One region of the Bacillus sp. mrc49 genome, then DNA from elsewhere that is predicted to be linked to it. Evidence: riboswitches for the same ligand, from Rfam matches in the RefSeq annotation. Region 1 holds a riboswitch; each other region holds the start of a gene.
The links. Region 1 has a riboswitch for thiamine pyrophosphate ahead of tenA (thiaminase II). Riboswitches for the same ligand answer to the same signal wherever they lie in the genome.

Region 1 (7,540 bases):
TGATGTGAAAGCGATAAAATCGTCCATTAATAAGATGGTGGAAAAGGTATCTGAATATGTTCCTGGCTATCGTCTGAAGACAGAGCCGATAATTGACGGTAAACAAATAACCGTATTTCTGGAAGTGAAGGGGTTAGGAGATTTTCTCCCGGTTTATGCAGGTAATTTGGATATAATGACGGCTTCAGCTGTAAAAGTGGGGGAAGAGATCGCTAAAAGTCAATTGGAATATTATGTTTGAAAAAGAAATCAACTGTAAAGGTGGGGTTCATTTGCGTAAAGATGTATTGGTCACTGAAGTTGCATTGCGGGATGGGAGCCACGTAGTGGCACATCAATATACAATTGAACAAGTCAAGAACCTGACAGGAAAACTAAGTGCTGCAGGTGTCCCTTTTATTGAAGTGTCGCATGGAGATGGCCTAGGCGGATCGTCCTTGCAATATGGTTTCTCAAAGGTGAATGATATTGAATTAGTTGAAGCAGCTGTTGAAGTGGCTGGCGAATCCGCTATTTCAGTGTTATTAATTCCGGGTATAGGAACAATCGATCAATTAAAAGAAGCCGCTCACGTTGGTGCGAAAATGGCACGAATTGCAACCCACGTAACCGAAGCGGATGTATCAAAGCAACATCTGGAGGCTGCGAAACATCTCGGTATGGAAGCAATTGGATTTTTAATGATGTCTCACATGGCATCTCCCGAAAAACTTGTTGAACAAGCCCTTTTAATGGAATCCTATGGAGCGGATGCTGTGTATGTGGTTGATTCCGCAGGGGCTTTTTTGCCCCAAGAAGTGAAGACGCGAATCAATTTATTAAAAACAAACCTGAATATCGATATCGGTTTTCATGCTCACAATAACTTATCACTCGCTGTGGCAAATTCACTTGTAGCAATCGAAGAGGGGGCGAATCGAATTGATGGCAGCATCCGCTGTCTCGGTGCAGGTGCAGGGAATACCCAGACGGAGGTGCTTGTTGCCGTTCTGGATAGGCTGGGTATCCGTACGGATATCGACTTATATAAAATGCTTGATCTTTCGGAGGAAGTGGGAAATACAATCATGCAAAAGCCCCAGGAAATAACAGATTCGAGTTTAATAATGGGATATAGTGGCGTGTACTCCAGCTTTTTATTGCATGCGAATAAAGCGGCGAAAAAATATGGAGTCGACGCAAGGGATATTTTAATGGAGCTTGGCCGGCAAAAAGTTGTTGGCGGACAGGAAGATACGATCATTGAAGTGGCAAAGCAAATGGCGTTACAGAAAGAAGGGACTTTAAGATGAAACTTGTTCAACTAGCAAAACAAGTAGCAGAATCGCAAAGAAATGGCCATGAGATGGATAAACTTACATTATCCAATCCAGAACTCACAGTAAATCAAGCCTATGAAATTCAGAAGTTGAGCATTAATGAAACGCTCACCGGTGATAACAAATTCATCGGGTGGAAGATGGGCTTGACGAGCAAAGCCAAGCAACAGCAAGTAGGGGTAGAGGAAGCGATTTATGGCAGGCTGACATCTGCCATGGAACTTAATAATCCATATTTAAAAGTTGGGGAATTCATTCATCCGAGAGTGGAGCCCGAATTCGCTTTTTTGTTCAAGGGGGAATTGAAAGGTGCAAATATAACGGCGAAAGACGTATGGCCGGCCGTAGAATGTGTATTTCTAGCATTGGAAGTCATTGACAGCCGTTATAAAAATTTTTCTTTTACACTTACAGATGTAGTGGCGGATAACGCATCCTCAGCCAAAATCCTGCTTAGCAATCAAGCTTTTTCTCCATATCACACGGACTGGGCACAAGCAGAAGTTATGCTTTATCAAAATGGTGAAATGCAAAAGAAGGGGCTTGGTGAGGCTGTACTCGATCATCCGATTCATTCGATCGTGGAACTTGTAAAAATGATAAGCCGGGAAGGACTGTCCATTCAAGCTGGTATGATCGTTTTGGTAGGCGGTATTACAGATGCCATTTCCATACAGGCAAACGATGAAATTATAGCGGATTACGGTAAGCTTGGGAAACTGACATTGCATGTCATAGCGTGAAAGAGGTGGGAATCAATTGCGTCAAGTCAATGCTTCGGAAGAGGTCGGCAATAGTAAATTTGGACATTTACATTAATGATTTTTATGTGGTGTTTGTTCGCCATTACCTTTGAACAATTTGATATAGCCATGTACGGAGTATATATCAAAAACCAACCCAAATTAGAGCGGAAAACAACAATTCGCGAGTAAAAGGTGCAAATTCGCGAATAAACCTCCTAAACTCGCGAGTAAACGCCTCAAATACAGAAGAATCCATTCAAATTCGGCACTAAACCGCGCAAATATATCAAAAACCAACCCGAATCAGAGTGGAAAACAGCAATTCGCGAGTAAATCTTCCAAACTCGCGAATAAACCGTCCAAACTCGCGAGTAAATCGCCCAAACTCGCGAGTAAACGTCTCAAATACAGATGAATCCACTCAAATTCGGCACTAAACCGTGCCCAAACTTGTGAGTAAACAACTAAAATTTGCGGGTAAATCGCAACAAGGGGGATCTTAGCAATTCCAACTCTTTGAGGATATGTGTTTTGAAAATTTTTTCTAATCTCTGTTTGACAATTGGATTTATCGTGTTAATATAAAGGCAAATGAATTTCATATACAATTTGTACCACTAGGGGTGCTTTATTGGTAAATCCGATTTTACCTGAGAAGCTGAGATTAAAGTATGACTTTAAGACCCTTGGAACCTGATCTGGTTTATACCAGCGTAGGGAAGTGGGGTCTGGGACGATACGGTTTTTTTGTATTATTTCAACTACAACCACTTTCTTGCGTTAAAGAAAGTGGTTTTTTGTTTGCCAAAAAAAGGAGTGGTGAAAGTTTAATTGTGTCATTGGTGAAAAATATTGATTTGGAGGAATGAGGATGAAGTTTTCAGAGGTAATTAGGCAAGAGGTGGATCATATTTGGGAAGCTAGTTTTAGGCACGAGTTTGTAACGGGAATAGGGGATGGCACGTTGCCCTTGGAGTGTTTTCGTTTTTATGTGATGCAGGATGCCTACTATTTATCTCACTTTGCGAGGGTTCAGGCCTTAGGTGCAGTCAAGGCTGAAGATTTACATACAACGAGCAGGCTTGCCGGGCATGCCCAAGGAACGTATGAAGCGGAGTTGAGGCTTCACGAAAATTTTTCTGAGAAATTGGGTATCACGGAAGAAGAGAAGGCAACCTTCACACCTGCCCCGACGGCTTATGCGTATACATCGCATATGTATCGGGCCGCTTATTCAGGACATTTAGGAGATGTGATTGCCGCGATCCTGCCATGCTACTGGCTTTATTATGAGATAGGTGAAAAGCTGCAAGGGTGCAATCCGGATGAGCCGATTTATCAAGAATGGATTGCGGCATATGGTGGAGAGTGGTTCCGTGCGCTGGTTGAAGAGCAAATTGCAAGGCTTGATGAAATTGCTGAAAAAGTAACGGATTCAGATAAAGAACGGATGAAAGAGCATTTTATCCTTAGCAGCCAATATGAATATTCATTTTGGGAAATGGCTTATCGTTTGGAAACATGGCCGGTACATAAGAAAACATTAGAAGTGTAAAAGGAGATTGTAACTATGAAACAAGGGTTGAAATTAACGGATATATTGGTCACGATCGTGATTGCTGTCGCCTTTGGTATCGTTTATATCCTGTGGGGCTCGATTTATTATTCCGTTAAACCATTTGGATTGCATTTAGATCAGCTAATTTATGGAATGTGGTTCATGGCAGGACCCGTTGCCTTTTTGGTTTTACGGAAGCCTGGCGTGGCACTGTTGGCAGAGATTGCGGCAGCATCGGGTGAGTTCTTTCTTGGCTCACCGTGGGGGTTGACCGTCCTTTTATATGGGGTGGTGCAAGGCTTATTCGCGGAACTGGTGTTCATGGCTTTCAAATATAAAAACTTCAATCTATCGGTAGCCGTTTTAGCAGGGATTGCTTCCTGCCTTGGATCGGTCGTGATGGACTTTGCCTACGGGGAGATCGGTGCCCTCTCTACTTGGAATTTACTATTGTTCATGATTGCTAGATTTATCGGATCGATCTTCTTTGCTGGGGTGTTTGCCTACTATCTAGTACGGGTGTTGGAAGCTACGGGAGTTACGAATCTTGTACGTCCAGTATCAAGCAAGGATTATGCCGAATTGGATCAAAAGTAGAGGTGGATGACGATGGAACGAATCGCTCATGTCGAAAAGTTAAGATTGAAGTTTCCTGGCGATGGTTCCTTGCTTTTCAAGGACTTATCCGTATCGATTGATAAAGGTGAAAAGGTTTTATTGTTAGGTCCGTCTGGAAGTGGGAAGTCGACCCTATTGCAAGTTTTGAGCGGGTTGATCCCACAATCCATCGAAATACCGATGAAGGCGGATCGATTGAAGTGTCCAGCTTCATGGGGGTTCGTTTTTCAAGATCCGGATTGTCAATTTTGCATGCCGTTTGCCGATGAGGAGATTGCCTTCGTTCTGGAAAATCTCGCCATACCAAAGGAAGAAATGAAGGAGAAAATCCAATATTATATCAGTCAGGTAGGATTGGAGCTGAATGATTTTCATACATGCATCGATACATTATCAGGCGGGATGAAGCAGCGGCTGGCTATTGCGTCCGTCTTGGCGCTGGAACCAGAAGTGATTTTTCTGGATGAGCCCACGGCCATGCTTGACCCGCAAGGAACAAAAGAAATGTGGGACATGCTGAAGGAAATCGGACAAGATAAGACGATAATCATCGTGGAGCATAAAATCGATCATGTCTTGGAATTCATTGAACGAATCGTTCTTTTCAATGATGATGGACAAATCATTGCAGATGGTCCGAAAGGCGACATTCTTTCAAGATATAAAAACGAAATGAAAGAATATGGAATTTGGTTCCCGGGAGTTTGGGATGAGTATATCCAAAATCATGAACTCGTTCGCAAACACCGGGATAGTGATGGCGGCCCCATTTTACAAGTTCAGGATTTTGGCGGTTTCCGGAAAAAAGAAGCGAAAATAAAGGTTGAGGAGCTGAAAGTCTATCCGGGGGAATGGATTGTGATCAACGGCGAAAATGGAGCGGGCAAGAGTACGCTTTTACATGCATTCATGCAATTCATATATACCACGGGAAAGTATGAATTAGCAGGGACACCGATCAAAAAGGTGAAAAACCTAACCGATTACATGACCTTCGTTTTTCAAAATCCTGAATTTCAATTCGTTGCGAATACTGTATACGAAGAAATCGCCTACAGTTTGCGGATCAACAAAAAACATCAGCAAGAAATAGGTGAAGTAGTCCGTGAACTCCTTGAAGTGTTCCAGTTGGAAGCACATCAAGCTAAACATCCGTTCCAATTATCAATGGGCCAAAAACGTCGCTTGAGTGTAGCGGCATCAATCGTGATCGATAAGCAAATCATTCTCTTGGATGAGCCTACCTTTGGCCAAGATTCGAAGAATACCTTTGCGTTGCTGGAATGGTTCGAGGAATATCGAAGCCGCGGGGGGACAGTGATCATGGTGACCCATGACGATCATATTTCCGATCACTTTGCAACAAGGGTCTGGAAGGTTAAAGATGGTAACGTAATAAGAGATGAAAAGGTCATCCAGCAGCCCCGATTACCGGAGCCTGAAGCTTTTATATATTAAAGGAGTGGCATGCGTGAATTTCTCAGGTGCAGAAACATGGCTACACAAGGTTAATCCAAGCCTGAAGCTATGCATATTGATTGCTATATGCTTGTTGGCATTATTCATCCATGATTCTAATTACATGATGAATGTGACCATTGGTGTTTTACTATTGTTCTTGTGTTTTTCAGGTCATTCGATAAAGCGTGTGTTACTTTTGTTCATCCCTTTTTGCTTCATATTCATATCCACTTCTTCGGCGATGATTTTCTTCGGCAAAGGTGAGACACTTTGGTTTGAGTGGGGTCTGATATCGATTACGGAAGAAAGCTTCATGAGGGGATTACTGGTAGGCTTTCGAGCTCTGCTTTTTGCGGCTTTGGGATTGACTTTTTCCTTGACGACGAGACCCGTGAACTTGTTTTATTCCTTGATGCAGCAAATCAAGCTTAAACCTAAATATGCCTATAGTTTCATGGCGGCATTAAGACTTATCCCGATTATGATGGAGGAGTTTCAAATGATACGGAACGCAATGAAAGTACGCGGGTTCGAACGGGGAACAGGAATCAAGGCGATTTATTTCAAGATGAAGGCTTATTCCATCCCGTTGTTATCTGGAAGCATTAGACGGGCTCACCGAATTGCGGTTGCTATGGAGGCGAAGCGATTTACGGATACGAGGGAGAGGACCTACTATTATGAGTATGGTTTTTCCAAAAAAGATCAAGGTTTCATTCTTTATTTCACCATCGTGCTGCTGGCAGGTTTATACTTAGCGGCTCAGTTCCCGATCTTGCCAAGATGAACCCATGAGATTACTTTGCTAGTTAAGGAGGCCTGAATATGAGTGCACAAGAATTGCATATTATTTCTACCGGGAAACAGCATATGGAACAGTTCGTGGAGATCGCGTCTGAAATACAGGATGATGTTGATTTCTTTCATTTAAGGGAAAAGCAGATGAATGCTTCAGAGCTTTACCGAGCCGTCACTCTATTACAAGACCAAAAGATTCCGTTATCGAAACTCATAATTAATGACCGTGCGGATGTAGCTTGGACAAAGAAGGCATGTGGCGTGCATTTAGCTTTTCACAGCTTGGATGCCGCCGTCGTAAGGAGGGCATTTCCAGGATTGGGTGTAGGCTGTTCGGTTCATTCCATGGAAGAAGCGGAAGTCGCTTGCCAACAGGGAGCCGATTATGCGATGTATGGACATATTTTTGAAACGTATTCCAAGCGTGGCCTCCCTCCTAAGGGCGTAGAGGAACTTCAGGCAATCACAAGCAATGTCAGTCTTCCGATCATTGCAATCGGAGGCATTACACCTTCGAATTGCCAGAGCGTGCTGGAGGCAGGTGTCCGAGGGATTGCGGTCATGTCAGGTATACTCGAGGCAAAAAACCCCATGGAGGCCGTTAAAGAATATTCGAAGTCTCTAGGAAAGGTGCGATAAGATGAATTCTTATGATGCAATCATTGTCGGCGGAGGAGTAATTGGCGGATCGATTGCGTTTCAATTAGCGAAACGAGGCAAAAAAGTCCTTTTACTGGAAAAAGATAGACTTGCAGGCAAAGCATCCAGTGCTGCAGCAGGAATGCTCGGGGCACAAGCTGAGTTGGAAGCCGATGACCCGTTATTTACATTGGCAGGAAGAAGCAGGGGGATGTTTCCTGCCTTGGCGAAAGAATTGAAGGAAGCTAGCGGTGTAGACATCGAATTGGTGAACAAGGGTATGTTCAAGGTGGCGCTAACGAATGAACAAGAAGCAGGATTGAAAAAAAAGATCAATTCCCAGCAAGCTGCCGGACTTGAGGCGGAATGGCTGTCACCAGCCGACTTAAGGAAAGTGGAGC
Region 2 (7,540 bases), on a different contig from region 1:
TGGGGAGCCTTGTCCGATGTGTCTAACGGCAATGTACTTTGCCGGAATCAAGAAGGTTTTTTATTGTGCTTCAGTCGAGGAGGCAGAAGAAGTGGGTCTAGGGAAATCTAAAAGTATATATGAGGATTTGCAAAAGACAAAAGCAGAACGCTCACTTTCGATGATACAAATGCCATTAACTGAAGGGCAAAACAACCCAATGAAGCTTTGGAAGCAGCGATCGTAATTCAGGAAACAAATCCATAGTCACGATAAAAGTCCAATTCCTCCATTTAAGTCCTGGGAATTTGGACTTTTTTTATTTACTTAGAGCATATTCGGAACTTCATGCCGTTGGTCATCCCATAGTTTCATGAACTAGAAGATGAGGCGCTCCAGCTCATGTCCGACATACTGCCGACCGCATATCCGTGTGTAGTGAATGCTGGCGTGAAAAAGCGGATACGGCCTAGTGAGCAACCGTAGATAGGCGGCGAATTAGCAGCAAGAAAATCATTGGATGTGCTTTTGGTAGGTTGCACAAAGGGTTTCGAATGAGCTTGAATAAATGTTTTTGGTAAGGAAAAGAAGTATTATATAATGTTAGTGACAATAGGAGGGTGTTTTAGATGGTATATAATTCGGCAGCGGAACTTTGTGAGGGGATTGAACAAGTGTATCCTTCCATTCACGTTCAATTGACGATGGAAATCGTCGATAAGAGATTGGGGCCTGTAAAGGCGGAGGCAGAGATTTCCATCAAGCCCGTTAAATCGCAGGGGTATCTTGAAGTACTGGTGGAAGAATTGGAATCGGAGCATATCTTTGCAGATGAAAATGGAAGCATCTATGGCAGCTTTGGCATTGATCAAAGCATCGAGATCTATGATGAAGTGCTGGCCGTCATTCCGTTCGATGAGATAATCGGCAAGGAAAATTGGAATGAGATAGTGGATGCCTCAATCACAGTGGATAAGCTTAAGGAACAGCTCGGAAAAGCCCTGAATGATTATCAATTCAGTGATTTAAGCGGAAAATATAAATTCAGGAAAAGATGTACGATCACCGAGCTTCAATTCATAGGTTGATAGATCGATGGAGAAGGCAAATGCTTTCTCTTTTTTCCTTCTCTTGATGAATTTTCTCCTTTCAGGCTGCTTCCGACCCAGTCTTGAAGAATTTGTAAATCTTCTCCTTTGTTAGATAAAGTGACGGAAAGGGTATTAAAGAAGAGAAGTCCACGGCAATATCATCAAGTCTTGCTCAGTCGAGAAATGACAGCGGGACACTTTACAGGGAAGATAGAGGCAACGCATTTGTCTTGGTTATATAAAATACATACTGAATCAATCAATAAAAGAATTTGCATGATGAAGAGGAGTACATATGAAAATTGGGTTGGTAAGGCATTTTAAGGTGGCGCATGAATTCCCGACCGGGAAATCCGTGTCGGCGGATGACATGAAGCAGTGGTTCATCGACTATGATGCTGCGGATATCATTTATGGATCGACTTCATTAGGTCAGGCGGAGTGGGAGGAATGCTATTGCAGCGATATGCCGAGAGCGGTCAAGACAGCGGAACATATTTTTCCTGGCACGATTCATTTTATGGAAGAACTGCGGGAAATCCCTTCCCCGCCCCTAAAAGGGGAGTTGAAGCTGCCGTTCATCCTTTGGGCCATTTGGATTCGCTGCTGCTCTGTCATGAACAAGCAAACGAGAGAGGAAATAAAGAGTGCAAAGCGGAGGATCAATAAAGCATTGGACGAGATCTTTGCGAAGGGGGAAAGGGATGTCTTGATCGTGAGTCATGCCGCACTTATGGTCTTTTTAAGGAAAGAGTTGATAAGACGGGGGTTCGGAGGTCCAAAATTCAAGCTTGCCAGCAATGGAAGGCTGTATGTTTTCGAAAGGTGATGAAAGAGTATTTAAGCTTCTCAGCCCTAAAAGTAGAAAGTTATTGTCATTTTCCGAATAATTATTCATTTCCCCATGATTGTAGTTTATGATTGTACTAATGTAATTTTAGCGAATTCCATAATGGGGAAAGAGGTCGGATATTTTGATTAAGGCAGTTTTTTTTGATTTGGATGATACGTTACTATGGGATCAGAAAAGCGTGAAAGAGGCTTTTGTTGCCACATGCGAAGCGGCTAGGGAGAAATATGATTTAAATGTCGGCGAGCTTGAGGAAGCGGTGCGAAAGGAAGCGCGTGAGCTTTACTCTTCTTACGATACATATGCATTTACACAAATGATCGGAATCAACCCTTTTGAAGGACTGTGGGGAAATTTTAACGATGATCATGATGAATTTCGGAAGATGGCGGAGATTGTACCGGCTTATCGCAGTGAAGCTTGGACGAGGGGTTTGAAGTCATTAGGTATCGATGACCCTGAATTCGGCCTTGAACTGGCAGAACGTTTTCCAGCGGAAAGGCGTAAAAAACCGTTTATCTACGAAGAATCCTTCCAAGTTCTGGATGAATTGAAAGGGAAGTACAAATTACTTTTGCTGACGAATGGTTCACCAGAACTGCAGAATACCAAACTTGAAATCACACCGGAACTGGTCCCTTATTTTGATCGAATCGTCATCTCAGGAGCGTTTGGTCGCGGTAAACCGGATGCTTCCATTTTTGAGCATGCTTTGGAAATCATGGAGCTGGATAAAGATGATGTATTGATGGTCGGCGATAATTTAATGACGGATATCCTCGGGGCATCGAGAGTGGGTATAAAGTCGGTCTGGATAAATCGCGAGGATAAGGAACGGACTGAGGTGGTTCCAACCTATGAAATCAAGCATTTGAAGGAGATCTTCCCTATTCTTGAGAGCCTGGAAGATTAAGTCATTGATCTTGATTGCTTAATGATTCATGGAGTGGATGATGGAAATATTAGGACTTTAAAATGATTTACAGAATGAAACGGGTGAGATATAGTTACCCTGTGTTCGATTATAATGTTCAGACTAGGGGTGTCCAATAAACGTTGGGCTGAGAGAGAAGCGCGTAAAGCTTCTTAACCCTCAGGACCTGATCTGGTTCATACCAGCGTGGGGAAGTTAGAATCTACTAAGCAATGACGAAACATGGGGTCATTTCTGTAGTCATACTAACGTCAGCCAGGTCTTGAATCGGAGATCTGGCTTTTTCGTGCGAAAAATGAATTGGATTTTGTCCTTTTTAAATCAATAAAAAGGAGAAATGAAATCATGATGGGTAATTCAGTAAACGACTTGAACGTTTCGATTATGTCCAGTTTTGCAGGAAGTAAAAAAGTGTATGTAGAGGGATCCAGACCGGATATTAAAGTACCAATGCGTGAAATTACGCTAAGTCCGACTACCGGGACCTTCGGTGAGGAGGAAAATCCGCCTTTACGGGTGTATGACACGAGCGGTCCCTATACGGATACAGAATATCCGGTGGATATTCATAAAGGCCTTGCCCCGATCAGACGCAGCTGGGTCCTGGAGCGTGAAGATGTCGAGGCCTATGATGGACGGGAAATAAAACCCGAGGATAATGGATACAAAAAAACAGGGTCACGATCCAATGCCGATATCTTTCCAGGATTGAAACGGCATCCGTTACGGGCGAATCAGGGGAAAAATGTTACCCAGCTCCATTATGCACGCAAAGGCCTCATTACACCCGAAATGGAGTTCATCGCGATTAGGGAAAATGTCGACCCCGAGTTCGTGAGAGAAGAGGTAGCGAGCGGAAGGGCGATCATTCCGGCAAATATTAATCATCCTGAAAGCGAGCCGATGATCATCGGACGTAATTTTCACGTGAAAATAAATGCCAATATTGGAAACTCGGCCGTCAGCTCATCGATTGAAGCCGAGGTGGAGAAAATGACTTGGGCTACCAGGTGGGGAGCAGACAACATCATGGACCTTTCCACAGGGAAGAATATCCATACGACACGGGAATGGATCATCAGGAATTCGCCGGTGCCAGTTGGAACGGTCCCGATCTATCAAGCGTTGGAAAAAGTGAATGGAATTGCAGAAGATTTAAATTGGGAGGTCTTTCGGGACACATTAATCGAGCAGGCTGAGCAGGGAGTCGATTACTTCACCATACATGCTGGTGTGCTTTTGCGGTATATCCCCCTAACAGCAAAGCGGGTTACGGGGATCGTATCCAGGGGTGGGTCGATCATGGCTCAATGGTGCCTGGCCCATCACAAAGAAAGCTTTCTCTATACTCATTTTGAAGAGATTTGTAAAATCATGAAGGCATATGATATCTCATTCTCATTGGGAGACGGGCTTCGTCCCGGATCGATTGCAGATGCGAACGATGAAGCACAATTTGCAGAATTGGAAACATTGGGGGAATTGACGAAGATCGCTTGGAAGCATGATGTTCAGGTCATGGTTGAAGGTCCTGGACATGTGCCGATGCATTTGATCAAGGAAAACATGGATAAGCAGCTGGAAGTGTGTCAAGAAGCCCCTTTCTATACTTTAGGGCCTTTGACAACAGACATAGCTCCTGGCTACGATCACATTACATCGGCGATTGGTGCTGCGATGATTGGCTGGTTTGGAACGGCCATGCTCTGTTACGTAACACCTAAAGAGCATCTGGGCCTACCAAACAAGGAAGATGTTCGAGTCGGTGTCATTACTTACAAAATTGCCGCCCACGCAGCTGATCTTGCAAAGGGCCATCCGCATGCACGAAAACGTGACGATGCCCTCTCCAAGGCTAGGTTCGAATTTCGGTGGAGAGATCAATTCAACCTTTCCCTCGATCCCGAAAGAGCTGTCGAATACCATGATGAAACTCTGCCGGCTGAAGGTGCCAAAACGGCACACTTCTGCTCCATGTGCGGACCTAAATTCTGCAGTATGAGAATTTCTCAGGACATACGTGATTTAGCGAAAGAAAAGGGGCTCGGTTTTGAAACCGTAATTGGCGAAGGACTAAAAGAAAAAGCGAATGAGTTCAGGAAAACGGATGGAACCATCTATCAATGATTGGTGAGAGGCAGAATTCGCTGAATCGGGTCATCCAAATAAAAGGTGAAATGAAAGTACTGGAAGCAAAATTGGAGCAACTGAAGAAAGAGCTGAACATGCTTCGGGAAAATTGCACGCATGAATTTGAAAAAAAAGACTATATACAAAAATGCATAAAATGTCACTTAATCGAAAGTCTGCATTGGTAGAGATTTTTCATTGGGAAAGGAAAAGGGATAGGACCAGTCCTATCCCTATCTTTATTATTGTTTCATCTGATTGATTTCCTGGATGCACTCCTGGACGAGGGTCACTGCCTGACTCATGGTCGCACCTCCACCGAATGCCGCTGTAACACCAACGGCTTCAAGGATTTCCTGTTCCGAACAGCCTTGATCCAGGCACCCTTTAGTATGATAGATGATGCAGTATTCGTCTTGTGAATACAAACTGATTCCCAATGCGATAAGCTGCTTTTCCTTTTTGGTCAATTGACCTTCTTTAAAGCACTCTTCCGTAAAGGAATTGAATTTCTCGGCAAGGTCGGGCATTTTCTCCGTAAAGGCACCAATTCCAGCCTTATAATCATGAAGAGCATTTTCAGTAGAATTCTTTGCTTCAAATTCCATTTTCCATTCAGCTCCATCCTAAGTTTTATTCATCAAAAATTAGTATGAGCTAAATGGAGCCTGCTTAATCAAGAAACATCGGAGTTTATTAATGAACTTTTTGTCGCTAAATGGCAATTGATTCCTTCGGACGGGCGGCTTTGAACCATTGGCAGCAAAGGATGCAGATAAGCACAAGGTCAACGGCATCACCTGCATAGTACATTAACATTCCGCCACTCTCTGCCTGTTCCTTCATGACTCCGCTTGGTGGATGGGCATATATGTATTTAGAAAGGATATCATGTCCGGCCAATGAAAGGGCAAACACGATCATCCGGAACTTGAAGCTGAGCGGGTGTGGCGCCGGATCGATGTAAATCATTGAGGCAGTGAATAAATAGCCCGCTGCGAATACATGGAAATGCACCAATGCGTGCAGCGTGATATTGTGCTGCATCGCCCCATACAGTCCAGTCGTATAGAGGATCCATAGCCCGCCAATATTGAGAATGGAGGCAGAGATGGGATTGCTTAAAATCCGCAATGGCCAGCTTTTCAACAATCTAGATAGGCGGCGGGCCGATTGCACATCCAATGTTCTAAGAGCAAGTGTAATGGGGGCGGCGAGTACCAAGAGAATGGGTGCAAGCATTCCAAGCAATAAATGGCCGACCATGTGTGCTGTAAAGTCCATATGTGCCCGATCGGCTATGGGGCCGACTATTGCAGAGGCTGCACTCATGACGCCAAGAATCCAAAACAACGTGCGCGATAATGGCCATTTTTTATATTGGCGTCCTGAATATATAGCAGCTCCTATATATATCAAGATAACTAGTGCGAATGATCCCCACAGCATCGGTTCAAACCAAGCGCCGCCATCATGAAGATGTCCGTCACTGTGCATGATGGTTGTCCGCTTTCACATTAAGTAAGCTGCGCCGTGTCCGGATGATCAAGACAATGCCGAACAAAATCATTGCCGACGCTGCCACGTTCCAAATCAAGTCATAAGGGCGAATATCGACATTGTAACGAATCTGATGGAGATGCATGAGCTTGTGCTGGACGATGCCGTCATACAATTGAAAGAAGCCTGCCCCAAGCAATACGCCCCCGGCCCACCTTTTCAGCCATAATCCTTTTCGGCGGCGAAGATCGGCAAACATGAACAAAGACCCTACCGTTGCGAACCAACTGAGGGCATGAAACAAGCCGTCCGAGACCAACCCAATACTGGACGTGGATTTGTCATAGAAGTGATGCCAGTGTAATAGTTGATGGAAGATGGCCTCATCGATGAAGGCGATCAGCCCGATGCCAAAAAGAATGCCGGACCATAAATTGCGGGCCGAATAAGCATAGCGTATTTCGGCAATGGAATGATCCTTTTGATTCCTCGGTTTGAATTCCATATGGTTATCCTCCTTTGTTAATGAAATTTCTTTATCGTGTACCAATTTCCTTAATATGGTTCTTTTACTTTACCCTGTTTTGTAAGTAATAGACAGGGTAAAGGGACCTTTTATGCTTCAATATTTATGGAGACGTATAGAACGGCATCTTCATGGTTTGATCCTGGTAGGACCGGACCGAATCATTTGCGTGTGGATATATTTTGGAGTAGCATAGTTTCCATCTTCAAGACAAACCATTTTAAAGGAGAAAAGCCATTTAATCATAAGGGAGTGGGATGCATGAAAGCTGTAGTGGTAAAAAAACCGGGTGGCCCAGAGCAGTTGCAGTTTCAAGATCTTTCAATGCCTAAGGTCGAAAACGGAGAAATTTTAATAAAGGTGAAAGCATCTGCAATCAATAGGACCGATATCGTTTCACGGGAAGGTAAATCGGGATACATGGGCAACCCAATATTAGGGATTGAGGTATCTGGAGAAGTAGTGGAAAAAGGTGCAGGGGCAAACATAGAGTTAGGGACGAGGGTAATGGGGCTTGTGAATGGCGGCGG
Region 3 (7,540 bases), on a different contig from region 1:
GTTGCCGAGCTCGATGGCATTGAACGGGATTTGGTCATCCTTGGTAAACGTATAGAAGCATGATTATTCAAAAGCTATTGCCTTCAGCAATAGTTTTTTTGTTTACATGGAGAAATTCACCATCATGTGTATATCAGATTCACGATTTCAAGAAAACTAGGAATCCCCTGAATATTCAGCTTTCAAATCCTTTGTTAACGCGTTTAACAGGGTATCCAATTCTTGACTAGCTTGAATCGTCAGAAGACTGTTTATACCAAAAATATTTGCCAATTCCATCATCTCTTTTCTCTTCTCTTCTATTCTTTCTGGGGTAACCTTTTTGGAAAGCAATTTATATACACCTCCCATATATTCAATATTTTTACACTTTCAATCATAATGAAACTCGTAGTTAAAATCAACTATCTCAGAAAGGAAAAATGTGTTTTTTTAGCGGACAAATGTGACAAAATTCCTATAAAATCTTTTAAATATGTATTTTTTGTGACAACAATCTTTCCATATAAAAAAGCATTCACCGATGTACACTGCGAATGCTTCCTTCTATATACATGATCTTTATTGAATGATCGCCTGCTTCTTGCTATGTCATCCATTCTGTAGGAGACTCGCTATCAGACCTATTTATAACGATCTTATATTCATCTTCCAATACTTTTAAAGGGGCATCATAAAGGTGCCTTTCATCAGAGGTTTTGTATACTCCTTTCGCCAATAGCTCTTCTATCAGCAACGCCTTCCTCTGTTCGATCCACTTAAATACTTCTGCCATGTTAATGGCTCCTTTCCTTGTCAGCTTAGAGCCTAAGCTACCTTAACAAGTTTCAATTTCACCAAATTATATATACCTTTTCTATTATGTCCTTAAACACTATTTTACAAAAATAAAAGCCTCTTCAATTAAAGAAGAGGCTGACAGGGTCCGGACGGCTCTTCTTATCTTCCAAGCGATCGCTTGTTGGATGTAGCACAGTTCCCATTATGGGTCTGCTGCCGAGGTTTCATAGGGCCAAGTCCCTCCACCTCTCTGGATAAGAATTCAATTATATAAATGATGTGAACATTATTTTATCCCAATAATTCACAAAAGTCAATTGCCTCGTTCCCCTTTTTTCCACTCTCCTCCCTTTCAAAGGCGGGTTGCATTTTCTTGGCTTTCTGATATGATGTCAGTAATTACATACAATGCACACCACTAGGGGAGTCTTGTCAAGACTGAGATGGAAGTAATTTCCGGACCCTTTGAACCTGAACCGGCTCATACCGGCGGAGGAAAGTGGATGATATCGCCCATTTCGGCTTTATCCATCTGCCCCGTTCCGTTATTCAGGAACGGGTTTTTTTATTGGCTCTAAATAATGATTCTATATAAAGGGGGATGAACATGAAAAATATTAAAACAGAAACCTTCAGTGACAGACTTCATGCACGCGCAAAGGAAATTTGGGAAAGGAACCATTCACATCCCTTTGTCCAAGCTATCGGAACCGGAACGCTTCCTGAACATAAGTTTGCTTATTACTTGAAGCAGGACTATATCTATTTGATGGATTATTCCAAGCTTTTCGCTTTAGGTGTCATTAAAGCGCATAATGTTGAAACCATGGCAAAGTTTGCGGAAATCTTGAATGAAACGATACAGGTCGAAATGGATATCCATAGGCATTATGCCTTGGAATTCGGAATTACTCCAAAGCAATTGGAGGATACGGAACCTACTCCCACTACCCTTGCCTATTCGGGTTACATGCTGAATGCTGCTCAACATGGTACATTGGCAGATTTAATCGCCTGTCTTCTCCCTTGTGCCTGGGATTATTATGAAATCGGTCTGCTTTTAAAAGAACGAAATGGCAAAGATTTGGATAACAATCCCTATGCAAAATGGATTGAATCCTATTCCTCCCCAGAATTCGGTGAAGCACATAAGTGGCTGATTGCTTTATTGGAGGAATTGACGGAAGGAATGCCTGAAAAAGAACTGCAGAGACTGGAAAAGCACTTCTTGGTGACCTCCCGCTACGAATATTTATTCTGGGATATGGTTCAAAATGAGCAGGATTGGCCCTTGTAGGTCATAGACATGATGATCAACACAATCAGAAAAATGACGTTGACGGCAATGATCACGGCCATAACGACTATAACCAGTTCCTTTATATTCATCCCGGTAGGATTTGTGAAAGCTTTTCCCATTCAGCACCTGGCCAATGTCCTGACAGCTGTTTTACTCGGCCCTGCTTATGCGGTTACTCAAGCTTTCCTCGTTTCCATGTTGAGAAATATATCTGGTACGGGGTCACTTTTCGCCTTTCCTGGCAGTATGATCGGTGCACTGCTGGCTGCGTACCTTTATCGTAAAACAAAGCGATTGACTTTCGCCTGTCTAGGGGAAGTGACGGGGACCGGTCTTCTAGGTTCGCTTGCCTGTTATCCGATCGCGGTACTCCTCTTGGGGGAAAAAGCAGCTCTTTTTGGCATTATGCCAGCTTTTATGCTCAGTTCAATGACAGGTGCCATTTTCGCTTTCATTTTACTGAAAATATTATTGAAAAATACTTATATGAAGGGGTTTTTCCATGAAAAAAGCATTAACCATCGCAGGCTCTGACTCAGGCGGCGGCGCCGGGATACAAGCCGATATCAAAACATTTTCTGCACATGGGATCTTCGGGATGTCCGTCATCACGGCCGTCACTGCACAAAACACAAAGGAAGTACGTTCCGTTCAGGCGATAGACACGGATATCATCACTGATCAAATGGCTGCCGTTTTCGAAGATATACACGTCGATGCAGTAAAAATCGGCATGCTTGGTTCAAAAGAAATTGTCGAAACAGTCGCTGAAGCTCTTAATACCTACTTACCGGCCATCGTCATCCTTGACCCAGTCATGATTTCCAAAAGCGGCCACCATTTGCTGGACGGAAAAGCCGTCACTGCCCTAAAAACGAAATTGCTCCCGCTTGCAACGCTCATTACCCCTAATGTACCGGAGGCGGAGGTACTTACTGGTTTATCGATTCGAACGGAGCAAGACTTTTACAAAGCCTGTTTATCCTTGATTGAATTGGGTTCCAATGCCGTTTTACTTAAAGGGGGGCATGCAGAGGGAAACCCAAACGACCTCTTTTATGATGGGAAGAACTTTCACTGGATAAAAGGAGAAAGAATCCATACGAAAAACACTCACGGGACTGGCTGTACCCTATCCTCCGCGATTGCATCCAACTTGGCGAATGGACAATCTTTGCAAGAGTCGATTGAGCAGGCCAAGCTGTATATCTCCGAAGCGATACGCAATAGTTTTTCAATAGGAGGGGGACATGGGCCTGTCCATCATTTTCATTCATTTTCAAAAAAAGAACGGAGTGAATCCATATGAATATAAAGTTTTCGGCAGCTGACTTGTTTGAAAAGGTAAAAGAAAGAAAACCACTTGTACACCAAATCACCAACTTTGTTACGGTCAACGACTGTGCAAATGCCACGCTTGCCATCGGTGGATCACCTGTGATGACATCCAGTCCCAAGGAAGTCGAAGCGATGGTCAAGTTGGCGGATGCACTTGTCCTGAATTTCGGTACGATTGATGAAAAATCCCTGGAAGCCATGGAGATAGCCGGGAGGACGGCAAACTCCAGAAATATCCCGGTCATTTTGGATCCTGTGGGAGTTGGCGCCACACCGTATCGAACAGAGAAAGTTAGTGAGCTTCTAAAGAAGGTCTCCTTCCAGATCATCCGCGGTAATGCGAGCGAGATTCACCGTTTGATCGGCGGCGATATCGTTACACGGGGAGTCGACTCAGAGGAACTGACGATAAGCAATGAGGCTCTTGCTTTTTCTGCAGCAAAAAGGTTGAATAGTGTCGTCGTGGTCAGCGGGGCCATCGACGCTGTTAGCAATGGGAAGCACACATCCCTCATTGATAACGGAAACGTTCTATTAACGAATGTAACAGGCACGGGATGTATGGCCACCGCACTTATCGGCGCCTTTTCCGGAATCACGGACGACTATTATGCTGCAGCAGTTGCCGGGATCTCGACGATGAGCATTTCAGGGGAGATCGCTGCTGAAACCTTGCAAAAGCATGAAGGCACAGGAACCTTTCGGGTGCGCTTAATTGACGCAATATCAAGAATGGATAAGGAAATGTGGATGAATGAGGTGAAAATGAATGAAGAAATCACACATTGATTTAAGCCTATATTTAGTTACGGAAGAGTCGATAGATATTGTAAACTTGACCAAAATCATCTCGGAATCGATTGCTGGTGGCGTTTCGGCTGTACAACTTAGGGAGAAGAACAATTCATCCCTGTCCTTTTATAGAAAAGCTGCGGCCTTAAAGCAGGTATTGAACGAATTGTCCACTCCCCTGATCATTAATGACCGGGTGGATATAGCCCTCGCTATTGGCGCGGACGGGATACATATTGGCCAGGATGACCTCCCTCTTTCCGTCATCAAGCAAATGGTCCCAGAAGAAATGATTATCGGTGTATCCGTTTCGAATCTGAAGGAAGCTCTCGAAGCGGAACGAGATGGTGCGGACTATATCGGCGTTGGTTCGGTTTTCCCTACGAAGACAAAGCAAGATGCAACGCCAATGGCGATCCGCGATTTGGAGGATATCTGCCGAAGCGTATCGATTCCAGCTGTGGCCATCGGGGGTATCAATTCCGATAACATTGCCTCACTTACTGATAGAGGCCTGGCCGGAGCCGCCGTCGTTTCAGCCATCATGAATGCAAAAAATCCGCGGGAGGCTTCCACATCCCTATTAGAAATGATAAAAGTATTCACATGACGCAAAAGAGGGGACTACCATTCAGTCCCCTCCACCTTTATGTCAAAACGGTATTCTTTGTTTCTTTACCGAAGGCTACTGCAATGGCACCCACGAGAATGGCGATTGTAAATATAGTGAAAATCGTCGAAATCGGAGTGCTTGAAGCAACCAAATACCCGACAAGCAATGGTCCGAGGACACCGCCTATCCTGCCGATGCCGGCCGCTAACCCAGTGCCTGTACCTCGAACCGCGGTTGGGTACTGCTCAGGTGTATATGCATAAAGTGCACCCCATGCTCCCAGATTGAAGAATGACAGAAACATTCCAGATGCAATAAGGAGAGCTAACTCTTCGGCCGAGCCAAAGAAATAGGCACTGATGGCCGTACCGATCAAGTATGTGATCAGAACGAATTTACGTCCTGCCTTTTCGATCAGCCATGCTGCCGAAAAATAGCCCGGAAGCTGTGCAAGCGTCATGATCAATACATATTCGAAGCTTTGGATCATGCTAAAGCCCTTTAGGACCATGACACTCGGCAGCCATAAAAACATTCCATAATAGGAAAAGACGACACAAAACCATAATATCCACAATACGATTGTCTGGCGCAAATATTCCTTTTTCCAGACACTTTTCAAATTACTGAATGCAGAGGGCCTCATCTTCTTTTCAAGCTCGTTATATTTGGGTGAATCCGGCAATTTCAAGCGCAGATACAGCGCATATAAAGCAGGAACGGCACTTAAAAGAAGTGCAACCCGCCAGCCATAAGCCGGAATGATGAAAAAGGAAATCAGTGCCGCCAATATCCAGCCAACCGCCCAGAAGCTTTCAAGCAGGACGACGACCCTCCCCCTTTTACTAGCTTCAACACTTTCCGAAACCAATGTCGAGGCAACAGGAAGCTCCCCTCCTAATCCCATTCCGATCAAAAATCGCAAAATCAAGAACAAACTGAGTGTACTGACTGCTGCAGACAAACCACTTGCAATCGAAAATAGTAATAATGTAATGATGAAGACATTCTTCCTTCCAGCCCTATCGGCCATCATCCCAAAGAAAACGGCTCCAACAGCCATCCCGATGGAATTTATGCTTCCTATCCAGCCAACCTGTTCACTGGTTAAGCTCCATTCCTGTTTCAATGCAACAATGATGAAGGAAAGCATACCGACATCAAGTGCATCGAACATCCAACCAAGTCCCGCAACACCAAGCAATTTCCGCTGTGAGATCATTTTCGCATCATTTCCCATATAATCCTCCTGAAACCTTTAGACCTTCTCGTTATTTTATCCTTATTCATTTTACCTATTAACTTTCTTTTTTACCATAGTAAATACAGATGTCATGACAAAAAGTTTTGACAGTTAGAAGCAACGCCTCTAACAGAATCTGGAATCATATAATTTGAATATTCCTTCTTTTTGATTTATGATAATAATTGGCATATAGCGTTAACAAGAAGTCATCATGTTTTGCCCAAGATCATCAAATTCAGGAGGGTAATTAATGACAAATCTAACGTTAGAAGTAAGTGGAAAGCTGCAAAAATTTTTAACCGGGCCAAAAAAGCTTTATATTAATGGCCAATTCGTAGAAAGTGCTTCAAAAAAAACCTTCTCCACGCCCAATCCTGCCACAGGACAAAAACTTGCCGATGTATATGAAGCAGATAAAGAAGACATTGATTTAGCCGTAAAAGCTGCACGCAAGGCATTCGACGAAGGTCCTTGGTCAAGAATGAGCGCAGCAACCCGCAGCAGGCTTATGTATAAACTAGCAGATTTAATGGAAGAAAATAAAACCGAGCTCGCCCAACTGGAAACATTGGATAATGGAAAGCCAATCAGTGAAACCACCAATGCTGACATTCCTTTGGCGATTGAACATATGAGATATTTCGCCGGCTGGTCCACCAAGATTGTCGGACAGACCATTCCCGTAAGCGGAAACTACTTTAATTATACGAAACATGAGCCCGTCGGTGTTGTTGGTCAAATCATCCCTTGGAACTTTCCGCTTCTCATGGCGATGTGGAAGCTTGGGGCGGCACTTGCGACAGGCTGTACGGTCATCTTGAAGCCAGCGGAGCAAACTCCCCTATCCGCCCTTTATTTAGCTGAATTAATCGCGGAAGCCGGTTTCCCGGATGGCGTCGTCAATATCGTTCCTGGTTTTGGTGAAACGGCCGGACAAGCACTTGTCGACCATCCTCAAGTAAACAAAATTGCCTTTACTGGATCGACCGAAGTCGGAAAACTGATCATGCGTTCCGCTTCCTATTCCTTGAAACGCGTCACATTGGAGCTTGGAGGAAAATCTCCAAACATCATCCTTCCCGATGCCGATTTCTCGAAAGCAATCCCCGGAGCCCTTAATGGAGTCATGTTCAACCAAGGGCAGGTATGCTGTGCAGGCTCAAGGGTTTACATTCAAAAGAAACATTATGACAATGTTGTTGCCGATATGGCCAGTCATGCCCAAAACATCAAACAAGGGGCAGGTCTAGATCCCAATACACAAATCGGACCGCTTGTTTCAGCGGAACAGCAAAACCGGGTAATGGGCTATATTGAAAAGGGGAAAAACGAAGGTGCTGAAGTTCTTGTCGGCGGCAATAAACCAGGTGAACAAGGCTACTTTGTCTCCCCTACCATTTTCGCTGGCGTTGAAGAGGAAATGACCATTGCCAAGGAAGAGATTTTCGGGCCGGTCATTGCCGCAATGCCA

Region 2: another riboswitch for thiamine pyrophosphate. It lies ahead of thiC (phosphomethylpyrimidine synthase ThiC); the one in region 1 lies ahead of tenA (thiaminase II).
Region 3: another riboswitch for thiamine pyrophosphate. It lies ahead of tenA (thiaminase II); the one in region 1 lies ahead of tenA (thiaminase II).

Annotation. Positions count from the first base shown of each region.
Region 1 covers NZ_PHNG01000709.1:169,094-176,633, reverse strand. Annotated here, with positions in the region: gene CVN76_RS17945 (acetaldehyde dehydrogenase (acetylating)) at 1-241, shown strand, start outside; gene dmpG (4-hydroxy-2-oxovalerate aldolase) at 273-1,292, shown strand; gene CVN76_RS17935 (2-keto-4-pentenoate hydratase) at 1,289-2,062, shown strand; TPP riboswitch at 2,675-2,802, shown strand; gene tenA (thiaminase II) at 2,937-3,620, shown strand; gene CVN76_RS17925 (ECF transporter S component) at 3,636-4,220, shown strand; gene CVN76_RS17920 (ABC transporter ATP-binding protein) at 4,233-5,699, shown strand; gene CVN76_RS17915 (energy-coupling factor transporter transmembrane component T family protein) at 5,713-6,489, shown strand; gene tenI (thiazole tautomerase TenI) at 6,528-7,139, shown strand; gene thiO (glycine oxidase ThiO) at 7,141-7,540, shown strand, end outside.
Region 2 covers NZ_PHNG01000710.1:137,037-144,576, reverse strand. Annotated here, with positions in the region: gene CVN76_RS19885 (nucleoside deaminase) at 1-226, shown strand, start outside; partial or broken gene CVN76_RS31870 (glutathione-dependent formaldehyde dehydrogenase) at 322-438, shown strand; gene CVN76_RS19875 (hypothetical protein) at 609-1,067, shown strand; gene CVN76_RS19870 (histidine phosphatase family protein) at 1,366-1,899, shown strand; gene CVN76_RS19865 (HAD family hydrolase) at 2,045-2,833, shown strand; TPP riboswitch at 2,949-3,064, shown strand; gene thiC (phosphomethylpyrimidine synthase ThiC) at 3,200-4,981, shown strand; gene CVN76_RS19850 (carboxymuconolactone decarboxylase family protein) at 5,227-5,592, opposite strand; gene CVN76_RS19845 (cytochrome c oxidase assembly protein) at 5,699-6,481, opposite strand; gene CVN76_RS19840 (DUF2243 domain-containing protein) at 6,471-6,989, opposite strand; gene CVN76_RS19835 (NAD(P)H-quinone oxidoreductase) at 7,272-7,540, shown strand, end outside.
Region 3 covers NZ_PHNG01000800.1:349,593-357,132, reverse strand. Annotated here, with positions in the region: gene CVN76_RS28065 (GNAT family N-acetyltransferase) at 1-63, shown strand, start outside; gene CVN76_RS28060 (aspartyl-phosphate phosphatase Spo0E family protein) at 157-333, opposite strand; gene CVN76_RS28055 (Fur-regulated basic protein FbpA) at 587-775, opposite strand; SAM riboswitch class I at 937-1,041, opposite strand; TPP riboswitch at 1,191-1,295, shown strand; gene tenA (thiaminase II) at 1,388-2,077, shown strand; gene thiW (energy coupling factor transporter S component ThiW) at 2,087-2,614, shown strand; gene thiD (bifunctional hydroxymethylpyrimidine kinase/phosphomethylpyrimidine kinase) at 2,583-3,389, shown strand; gene thiM (hydroxyethylthiazole kinase) at 3,386-4,207, shown strand; gene thiE (thiamine phosphate synthase) at 4,188-4,820, shown strand; gene CVN76_RS28025 (MFS transporter) at 4,858-6,063, opposite strand; gene CVN76_RS28020 (aldehyde dehydrogenase family protein) at 6,320-7,540, shown strand, end outside.